Regions from separate parts of the Streptomyces sp. NBC_00273 genome, predicted to be linked through region 1. Evidence: riboswitches for the same ligand, from Rfam matches in the RefSeq annotation. Region 1 holds a riboswitch; the other holds the start of a gene.

Region 1 (5,164 bases):
CTTGTGGTTGTAGTAGAGACGTATGGGATCGTCCGCACCCGGGTCCCGGTCGCTGACCGAGGACGATAAGAGGGGGGTGAAGCGCATCGGATGTCCGCCCTTTCGTGGGGTAGGGCTGCCTCCGGGACACGCTGTCACCGCACTCACCGCGTCCCGTCCGGCACACTGTTGAAGCACGGATCATCGTGGCACTTCGGGTCCCCCACGTCAGCCCACTGGAGTAACAGGGGGCAGCGTCCGTCCCGCCGTGAGCGGGCGGACCGGCAACGGTCGTCGTCCGATCGGTCCGGGGGCGAACCGACGTTCGGACGACCGTGCCCCACCTACCGGACCGACCGGTCGGACGGTGCGGCCGACGTAGGCGGCGAACCGGTCGAGCGCGGGGGCGTCCGCGGGAGCCGCCCTCTACGGCGTCCAGGTGGCCGACAGCGTCCTGACCGGTGGCGGTGGTGGTGGCGAGGTCGCAGCCGTGCAGGACGGCCTCCAGCTCGGCCTGCCAGGGCGGGAACACCCCATTGCGGACAGAATCTGTCCGCAAGCGGAGATCGCGACCCCGGCCGCCAGAGCGCTATGACCCGATTACGTAGATATCCTGTGAAGTGTGATCGAGTCTGGACGGCCGCGGCTACGCAGGCGCCCCGGCCCGGGACGACTTGTGCGGCTGTCGCCGGTCATCCTGACCGTCGTCATCGCCAGCCTGGCGTACAACACTCCGCCGGAAATGGCCTTCAGCCGTCTCCTGCCCGCGGCGCCGGCCCTTGCCGCCGCCATGTGGCCGGTGCTGCCCACCGTCCTGCTCGGGACGGTCTGTCTCATCCTGATGATCGGCCTCAGCTTCGTCTTCCCGGATCTGGGGACGTGGTGGACGGCCGCGGGGATCATCGCGGTCACCGTGGCCGCCGCGTACGGGAGCCATGTCCGGCTCCAACGGGAGCGCACCCTCTTCCAGGTACGGCTCGTCGCCGACGCGGCGCAGCAGGTGGTGCTCAGCCCCCTGCCGCGCCGCTTCGGCGGCATCGAGATCGAGTCGCTGTACCTCGCGGCCGCGGCCGAGGCCCGCATCGGCGGGGACTTCTACGAGGTGGTCGACACGCCGTTCGGGGTCAGGCTGCTCATCGGCGACGTCCGGGGCAAGGGCCTGCCGGCGGTGGGGGCAGCCGCGGCGATCGTGAACGCCTTCCGGGAGGCTGCGTACGGCGAGATCGACATGGTCGACGTCGCACGCCGCATGGACGCCAGCAGCACCCGTTACAACGGCGCGTTCCCCCCCGAGGGGCCCCTGGAGCGCTTCGCCACCGCCCTCCTCGTCCAGATCCCCCACGGGGGTAGACGCATCGACATCCTCAACTGCGGACACCCTCCGCCCCTGCTCCTCAACCAGGGGAAGGTCCTCACGCTCGAGTCCACCACCCCCTCTCCCCTGCTCAGCCTCGCGGAGCTGATCGGCGACCACTACAGCGTCGACACGTTCGACTTCGCCCCCGACGACCTCCTGCTCCTCTATACCGACGGGATCGCCGAGGCCCGCGCCCGCGACGGCGAGTTCTTCCCGTTGGCGGCCTGGATGCGTCGGCAGCCCCCCACACCGCCCGACGAACTGCTCACGGCCCTTCACCGCGACCTCCTCCGCCACAGCAAGGGACGCCTCGACGACGACATCGCCGCCCTCGCCGTACGTCTGTGCGAGCCGTGAGCCCGTCGCGTACCGCCGGGGCGCCCCGGTTCAGCACCGAACCCGCCGTCGCCGGGAGCCGGCACCCGACCCTCGCCGCCCCGCCCGTTCTTGCCGACCGTGCTCCGTCGGCCACTCTTCGTGTGCGCCGCGGCAACGTGCGGCGCGGTCTGATCCGCGAATGCGCTGGTGGGGAACCAGCTGGCTACTCGGCGTGGCTCAGTCGTCCGGGCAGATGACGAAGAGGGGGAAGGCGAGTCGGCGGGGCTGGTCGCCCATCTCGTCGAGTGCGGCGCGGATCTCGTGCAGGTGGCCGGTCGTCATCTGCAGTGGGGGTTCGTGGGGCTGGTAGGTGGTGCGGACCGGGTACTCCACGCCCGGTTCGGTGGTCATCTCGATGTGGCAACCCATGACGTGGGTGACCGGTCTGCGTTCGCAGAACTCGATCAGGCGGTCGATGGTCCGGGAGAAGGCGTACCGGTCCTGGACGTAGAGGCGGCCCGGATAGACCGTGTCGCCGGTGAGCAGGAACCCGGTCCACGCGTCGTAGAACGTGACGGCTGCCTCGTGGTGCCCGGGGGTGGCCAGGCACTCGAGCGTGCGGCCTCCCAGATCGACCCTCGCCACGGCCGCGGGGTTCTCGTCGAATCCGAAGTACTTCCAGGCCGTGGCGAGTTCCGCTGCGACCACCGTGGTGTCGGGGCGGTCGGCGAACTGACCGTCGCCCGCGATGTGGTCGCCGTGGGCGTGTGTGTGCAGCACCAGCAGGTGGTACTCCGGGCGGGGGTGGCGGGCGAGCCAGTCGTCGACGAGCTGGTCCACCACCACGCGCAGGGGGAAGAACGCACGTGACGCAGTGGCCCCGGTATCGATCAGCACCGCCCGGTCGTTGCCGAACAGCAGGAACAGGAACGGCGCTTCGTAGTGGATCGCCATGTTCTGCCGCAGGATGACCGTGTGCTCGTCGTACGCGTGGACCTGGATGTCCGGGTCAGTGTTGTGCTTGGACGATGGTGAGCCGTGGATCCAGCGGACGTCCAACTCGCGGGGCCCGGAAGCCGGGCCGTCGAAATCGATAGGGGATGTGTCTGCAGCCATGACGCCTCCTGAGTGCGTCGTCTTAGCAGGCCGGGTACGGCGCACATCTCGTCCGGGGCGGGCACCTGTGAGCCTCCGCCGCGACGCTACCACGACGTTGATCCACGGCCCTGCTGCCCGGCGCCCGGTCCGGTGCCCTGCGGCGAACCGACGTGTCGAGAGCATCCCGTCGGTGTCAGTGGCTGGGCATGCCGAAGACTTGGCCGGCCGTCTCGAACCAGTGCTCCGTCGGCTTCGGCACCTCGCTGAGGTGGCCGAAGTATTCCGTTTCCGCCGTTCCCGTGAGCACCGCCAGGAGGAAGGCCGAGCACCCCATGTCGTGGTCCTCCCACAGGGGGCCGCGCCCCTCGTTGTAGAGCACGGTCCACTCATCGGGCTGCTGGCCGGGCCTCACCAGCCAGTACAGGAAGGCCCCCGTGCCTTCCTCGAACGCCCACGGCAGGACCAGGGCCCCCGCTTCCAGCAGGCCGGCGGGCTTCGCCTCGATCTCCCATAGGTTGGCCAAGATCTCGTCCCGTTCCGTCTTCTGCGCGTGCAGGTCGCAGTCGTTGTGGGCGGAGTGGGGGACGAGCAGCCAGACCGTGTCGTCGAAGAGGCCGTCGCCGTACGTCTCGACGAGCCGCTTGTAGTCGGTGGGCAGAGCCACACCCAGGGCGCGCTCGGCCTGCGCCCAGTCCACCGCGGGCGGCGGATCGGCGGGCGGCGGGCAGAGGCGGACGAGGGCATCGAGGGCGATCATGGAACCGACGCTACTGGAACCCCTAGCCGATGCCCGTGGGCGGGTCGCCAGGACGGGCAACGCCTTCGGCCGGGCGCCTTCTTGCCGGGGGCGGGCGGACCGGGATCATCCGGCAGGATCCGGAGGAGGCGGCTCAGCGGAGCCCGTCGCATACGACGTCACCGCTGTCCTCAACCTGCCGGAGGGACGGCGGAACCCGAGCTGGAGGAACAACGGCCGTGCACCCTGCCATCGCCCACCTCACCCGCGCGATCCCACCGACGGATGCCCCTCGGGCCCACGACTGGGCGCGCGTCGAAGAGGAGCTCGGAACGATCCTACCGAGCGACTACAAGCAGCTCGTCGACCTCTACGGCGGTGGCCTCTTCGACGACGCCATCTGGGTACTGGAGCCGGACTGCCCCAACAAGTACTACGACCTGGCGTCGGAGAACCACATCCGCGCCGCAGCCCAGCAGGGGCTCTGGACGGGCGGGGAGCCCAAGCCCTCCGAACTCGACGGGACGGGATCCCGCGCCATCGCCTGGGCCGTGACCGAGAACGGTGACTGTCTTCACTGGCTGGCCCGCCCCGACCAGGAACCCGACCGGTGGACCGTGGCGGTCAAGGAGGGACGCGGCCGGGAATGGGAATTCCACGCCCGGTCGTGTGCCGAGTTCTTGCGGTCCGTGCTCCTCACCGGCGACGCGGAGTCCGACGTGTTCTACGACTTCCCGACGGAAGGACCGCACGGGTTCGCTTCCAGCTCCAGTTTCGTCTGAGTTGATGCGTCCCACGTACGGCGGGCTCGGTCCACGGGGTGAGGCTCGCACGCCGCACCGGTCCGGGCCACTGGGATGCGTCCCGCCGGAAGCCCGCTTCGTTGGCTTCGGGGCGCGGCCTGGCTGCAACTGAGGCGCTGAAGCTCCTATTGGCTGTCAAGCAGTGGTGAGCCAGTCGCGGTAGGCGTTGGCGAGGTTGTCGTCGCGGCGGGTGCCGCGTTCGATGCATGAGATGACCGATGGCCAGACGCCGAAGTGGTGGGCGACGGCGGTGAGGGTGATGTTCTTGGCCTGGCGTGTGGGCCGCAGGTCCGCGACCTCGGGGACGGCGACCGTCGTGGTGAGGTAGCGGAACACTTCCCGGGCGATGGCCCGTTTGAGGAGGCGGATGATCTCCTTCTTGGTCCGGCCGGCCGCGGTCTGGCGGGCCACGTAGTCGCGGGTGCGCTGGTCGCTGGCCATGCGGACGAGGGCTATCCGGTAGAGGGCCGCGTTGGCGGCGCGATCGCCGCCTCGGGAGAGGCGGTGACGGTTGGTCTTCCCGCTGGAGGCAGGAACGGGGGCGACCCCGCACAGGGCCGCGAAGGAAGCTTCGGTGCGGAGACGGTCGGAGTTGCCGCCTGCGGTGATCAGGAGCTGGGCCGCGGTGTCGGGGCCGACGCCGTAGGCGCCCCGCAGGCCCGGATTGTGTTCGGTGACCACACTGTCGAGTGTTGCTGTGAGCTCGTCGTGTTCAGCGGTCAGGGCCTGGACGCGTCGGGCGAGGCTCTTCAAAGCGCTCAGCACGGCGGTGTGGACGGCGTCTGTCGTTGCCGTGAGCCGCAGTCGTGCCAGGGCATCCATGAGCGGCTTTCCCCGCAGGGCCCGATAGCGGGCGCGGATGGTTTCGGGGGC
Region 2 (5,164 bases), 100 kb from region 1:
TCCGCCGTGCACTGGGGCGGTTCGGCCGACCTGGTCAGGGCCCTGCTGGCGGCGGGCGCCCGGATCGACGTCGTCGACGAGCTGGAACTGTCGCTGTCCCAGGAGGTTCTCCGCTACAAGCGCACCGACCTCACCTTCCTGCGGGACCGCGTCAACGAGGAGTTCCCCGGCATCGGCGCCGACTGGTACGACGATCACTTGGCGTACCGCGAGGACGACGCGGACGAGGACGACGAGGACGACGACGCATGAGTGCGACCCAGCCCCAGCCCGCCCGCGCCCTGGCCGCCGCCGACGCCCTGGGCGCCCGGCTGGGCGCCACCCGCACCGAGCCCGCCACCAACCCCCAACTGGAAGCATTGGCGCTCGCCGTGACGGCCAATCAGCCGGTGCTCCTGTGGGGTGAGCCCGGCATCGGCAAGTCCGCCGGCATGGAGCAGCTCGCCACCGCGCTCGGCGTGCGGCTGGAGACCGTCATCGCCAGCGTCCACGAGCCCTCCGACTTCGCGGGGCTGCCCATCGTCGGCGAGGACCCGGCCACCACGGGCGTCCCCATGGCCCCGCCGGACTGGGCGGTACGACTCGCCCGCACCGGCCACGGGCTGCTGTTCTTCGACGAGCTGTCCTCCGCCCCGCCGGCCGTGCAGGCGGCCCTGCTGCGCGTGGTCCTGGAGCGCCGGGTCGGCAGCCTGGAACTGCCGGCGGCGGTACGGATCGTCGCCGCGGCCAATCCGCCCGCCAGCGCCGCGGACGGCTGGCACCTCAGCCCGCCGCTCGCGAACCGCTTCGTCCACCTCGACTGGACGCACAATCCGCGCACCGTGGCCCGCGGCATGGCCGGCACCTGGCCCGAGGTGGCGATCCCGGCCGTCGATCCCGCCAAGGCCTCCGGTTCGGTCGCCCGGGCCCGCGGCGCCGTCTCCGGCTTCCTCACCGCCCGTCCGGGCCTGGTCCACCACATGCCGGCCGAGGCCGCCGGACGGGGCCGCGGCTGGCCCTCCCCGCGTACCTGGGAGATGGCCCTGCGGCTGCTGGCCACGGGGTACGCGGCATCGACGGGCCGGGAAGCGCTGGCTGCCGCGCTCACCGGCGCCGTGGGCGAAGCCGCCGGGATCGAACTGCTCTCGTACCTCGAACACCTCGACCTGCCCGACCCGGACCGGGTGCTGGCCGACCCCGACGCCTTCGCCCTGCCCGAGCGCGGCGACCGGCAGCTGGCCTTCCTCATCGCCGTGGTCGCGGCCGTGCAGAGCGAGCTCACCCGTCCCCGGTGGGAGGCGGGCTGGGCGGTCCTCGCCAAGGCCGTGGACGCGGGCGTGCCCGACGTCGCGGCCCGCGCCGCCGCCGACCTCGCCGCGATGCGCGACCTCGACTGGCCGGTGCCCGCCGGCATCGACGCCTTCGCGCAACTGCTCCAGCTGTCCGGCTCGCTGCCGGGCGGCAACTGAGCCCGGTCCTGCGCCGTGCGCCCGGAGTTGGACCGCGCGAAGCTGCTGGCGGCCCGTTACAGGGCCGCCGAGACCCGTCCGTACCTCGCTTCCGCCCTGTACGCCCTGACCGTCGTCCCTTCGGCCGGGGTGCGCACCATGGGCGTCGACCGGCACTGGCGCTGCTACGTCTCGCCCGCCTTCGTCGAGGCGACCCCGGTGGCCCAGCTGGCCGGGGTGTGGATCCACGAGGTGGCGCACCTGCTGCGCGACCACCACGGCCGGGCGGAGCGGCTGCCCGCCGCCGACCAGCGCGACCACGTCCGGGTCAACATCGCCCAGGACTGCGAGATCAACGACGACCTGCTGGCCGACGGGCTGGCGCTGCCCGAGGGCCGGATGGAGCCCAGGCTCTACGGCCTGCCCACGGGCGGCCTGTTCGAGACGTACCTGCCGGCGATTCCCCCGACGCCCCACGGGCCGGACTGCGGCTCCGGTGCGCACGGCACCCCCGTGCCCTGGGAGCTGGGCGGGGACGGCGGCCCCGCCCGGGTCGGACCGGTGGAGGCCGAGGCCCTGCGCCGGCAGACCGCCGAGGCCGTACGGGCCCACCGGCGCACCCGGGGTCGGGTCCCCGAGGGCTGGGCCCGGTGGGCCGAGGAGGTCCTGGAGCCCTCCGTCGACTGGCGCCGGGCTCTGGCGGGAGCGGTCCGCGAGGCCGCCGCCTGGGCGGCCGGCGCGGTGGACTACACGTACCGCCGCCCCTCGCGCCGGACACCCGCGCTCGGCGGCCGGGTGGTGCTGCCCAGTCTGCGCAGGCCGCTGCCGCGGGTGGCCGTCGTCATCGACACCTCGGGATCGATGGGCCCGGACGAGCTCGCGGCCGCGCTCGCCGAAGTCACGGGCGTCCTGCGGGAGGTGGGCGTCGGCGGCAACCGGGTCGCCGTCCTCGCGTGCGACGCCGACGTGCACGCCGTGACCCGGGTGCGCAGTGCCGGCGAGGTGACCCTGGCCGGTGGCGGGGGGACGGACATGCGGGTCGGCATCGGCGCGGCCCTGGCCCTGCCCGACCGGCCGAACATCGTGGTCGTGCTGACCGACGGGTTCACGCCCTGGCCGGACGAGACGCCGTCCTGCCGGCTGATCGCCGCACTGGTCGGGAACGCACCGCCCCCGCCCCCGTCCTGGGTGGAAACCGTACGCGTCGACCTGGCCACGTGAGGGCGGCAGGTGCGGGCGATTCGCCAAGTGACCTGCTTCCGGCGGCCTTTGCCGACACGGCACCAACACGCCCCTCAATGACGCATCTTGTCACCCTCTGTGTTTAACGGCCCGCAATTCGGTAACAAGATGTAGTGACAGGCAGTCACCACTCGACGAAAGGCAGGACCATGAACCTCGTCAACGTGCTCATCCTCGTCGCGGTCCTCGCACTTGTCGGCCTTCTGATCGCAGCCCCCAGCGCCACCGTGCGGCGCAACCCGTTCCCGGGCCGGCGACAGCGGGCCGACCGCCGCCGCTCGGGCGCTCCCCGGTCGACCCAGGTACCCGGTCAGCGGGGCATCCAGCACCACGCGCCCTGACCCGGGCAGGGCAGCCGGCCGTCAGACGGCTTCGGTGGCGAAGAGCTCCAGGTGGGCGCAGTGCGGGCAGCGAAACGCCTCGATGCGCCGCCGGGGCTTTCCCAGCCGTTTGGCACCGCCGAACAGACCGCGTTCCAGCTCCCCGGCGATCCAGCGCGCGTACCCCCGGGCCCCCTCGCCGGCGTCCTCGACGAAACCCGGCTCCAGGCCGACGCCACCGCAGTACGTACATCTCATCGCGTCCACGGGCCGAGTGTAGGCAGCGGGGCCGGGGCGCCGGCGATCGGTCCGGCGCCGCGGCCCCGTGAGGAACTTCACCGCGAGGGACGTCCCCGACCGCGGCCCGCGTTGCTAGATTGTCCGGCGGCCGGTCCAAGGCCCCGGACGAGATGCGCCGTACCCGGTTACGCACGACGACGCGCGAGGTGCTGCACGAGCAGCGCCGTCCGCTGTCCGCACCCGGGCAGCGTCCTCGTCGAGCAAGATGGGCGTACGCCATGACCGTGCCACTCACCCGCAGCCTGTACCGGACGACCGCGCACGCCGCGGGGGGACGTACCGGATCCGTCCGCACGGACGACGGACGCCTGGACGTCCGCCTCGCCCCGCCGCGCAAGAAGGTGCCCGGCACCACCAACCCCGAGCAGCTGTTCGCGGCCGGTTTCGCCGCCTGCTTCACTTCCGCGCTCGCGGAGGTCGCCGCCGAGTTCGGGGCGGACGCCTCCACCGCACGCGTGGCCTGCGAGGTCCAGCTCGGCACCACGGACACGCCCGCCGGGTACGGCCTCGCGGTGACGCTCACCGTCGGCCTGCCCGGGTGGCGGGCCGTGGACCTCCAGCCCCTGCTGCACCGGGCGGACGCGGTCTGCCCGTACTCCCAGGCCGTGCGCGGCAACGTACCGCTGACGCTCCTGGCCCTGGACGAGCCCGCCGAGCCCGAGGCGGTCGAGTCCGTCGAGCCCGCCGCCGATGACCGCGCCTGAGTCCGGGCCGGGCGGGCACCTCCCGGACGGCCCCGGCGTTCCCGTGCCCGAGCACGGCGCCTGGCTGCGGCGCGGCATCAGCCGCGACGGCGGGCCCCTCGTCGAGGACCGCGAAGTGGTGTGGCTGCAGGCCGGGTCGTACTACGCCGACAGCCGGGGCTTCGCCGGCGAGACGTCCTTCGACGGCTCCCAGGTGCACTTCCACCACCTCACGGGCGAGCCCGGCGAAGACGCCGGCACCTTCCGGTGGGACGGTGCGAACCTCGTCGAACGGGGCACCAACCCGGACGGCAGCACCTTCCTGGAGATCTGGGCCCCACTGCCCGCTGCCGACGGCGCGTGCGGCTCCTGGTCGGGCCCGGACCACCACGTGGTGCGCGTCGGCCGCCACGTGGTGCACGTCGATTCCGGTGCCGGTACGTACTGGCGGCTGTAGCCGGGGCGGCGGGGAACCGTCAGTGCAGGAGACCCGCCGGGAGGTATTCCGCGTACTCCGAAGCCGGCCGACCGGTGGCCTGGCGGACCAGGTCCTCGATGGGGTCGACCGCCTCCTCCGACAGGGGCCTGCCGAGTCGGGCGGCGACGTCCTTGCGCAGGGTCGGGAGCATGGCGTAGAGGCGGTCGCCGGGGCAGGACGTGGCGTTGAAGTCGCGGTGGCCGTAGATCTCCGACGCGGGCAGGCCGTACTGGTCGCAGACGTGTGCGCACAGGTCGGCCAGGGCCGCGTACTGCGCCGCCGGCGGGTCCTGCGAGGTGTACGTGCCCTCGTTCTCGATGCCGATCGACACGGTGTTCTGGCCGACGCAGTGTGCCGCCCGCACCTGGCGGGTGCCGGTGCGCAGCTCGGCCAGGCTGTTGTGGCGCCCCTCCAGCACGAAGGCCCCGCGGCTGACGGTGAAGTGCTGACCCGTGTCGATCCAGCCCTGCGCGTCCATGTGGTACGTCTGGATGGCGCGGGCGAGGGCGAAGGCGCGCTGCTGCGAGTAGTCCGTCACGTTCGCAGTCGCCGTGTGGTGGACGATGATCCGCTCCGGGCCGTTAGCCAGGACGACGACGGGTTCGGACGCCGCCCGCGCACCCCAGGCGGCGCAGCCGATGATGTCCGGGCCGGCGGCGGAGTACGCCCGCCCCGCCGTGGCGAGCGGCAGTGCCGCGGCGGCGGTCAGGGCGA

Evidence for each region. Region 1 has a riboswitch for guanidine ahead of OG386_RS06835 (MBL fold metallo-hydrolase). Riboswitches for the same ligand answer to the same signal wherever they lie in the genome.
Region 2: it holds a riboswitch for guanidine, as region 1 does, so the genes downstream of both, OG386_RS07300 (Ohr family peroxiredoxin) here and OG386_RS06835 (MBL fold metallo-hydrolase) in region 1, are expected to answer to the same signal.

What each region holds. Positions count from the first base shown of each region.
Region 1 is NZ_CP108067.1:1,598,899-1,604,062, forward strand. Features, by position in the region: gene OG386_RS06825 (SAM-dependent methyltransferase) at 1-87, opposite strand, end outside; gene OG386_RS06830 (PP2C family protein-serine/threonine phosphatase) at 656-1,693, shown strand; gene OG386_RS06835 (MBL fold metallo-hydrolase) at 1,892-2,770, opposite strand; guanidine-III (ykkC-III) riboswitch at 2,782-2,849, opposite strand; gene OG386_RS06840 (SMI1/KNR4 family protein) at 2,946-3,509, opposite strand; gene OG386_RS06845 (SMI1/KNR4 family protein) at 3,728-4,270, shown strand; gene OG386_RS06850 (IS110 family transposase) at 4,427-5,164, opposite strand, start outside.
Region 2 is NZ_CP108067.1:1,698,487-1,703,650, forward strand. Features, by position in the region: gene OG386_RS07275 (ankyrin repeat domain-containing protein) at 1-252, shown strand, start outside; gene OG386_RS07280 (AAA family ATPase) at 249-1,448, shown strand; gene OG386_RS07285 (vWA domain-containing protein) at 1,464-2,648, shown strand; gene OG386_RS07290 (hypothetical protein) at 2,819-3,010, shown strand; gene OG386_RS07295 (hypothetical protein) at 3,032-3,247, opposite strand; guanidine-III (ykkC-III) riboswitch at 3,371-3,433, shown strand; gene OG386_RS07300 (Ohr family peroxiredoxin) at 3,508-3,993, shown strand; gene OG386_RS07305 (hypothetical protein) at 3,980-4,429, shown strand; gene OG386_RS07310 (peptidoglycan recognition protein family protein) at 4,449-5,164, opposite strand, start outside.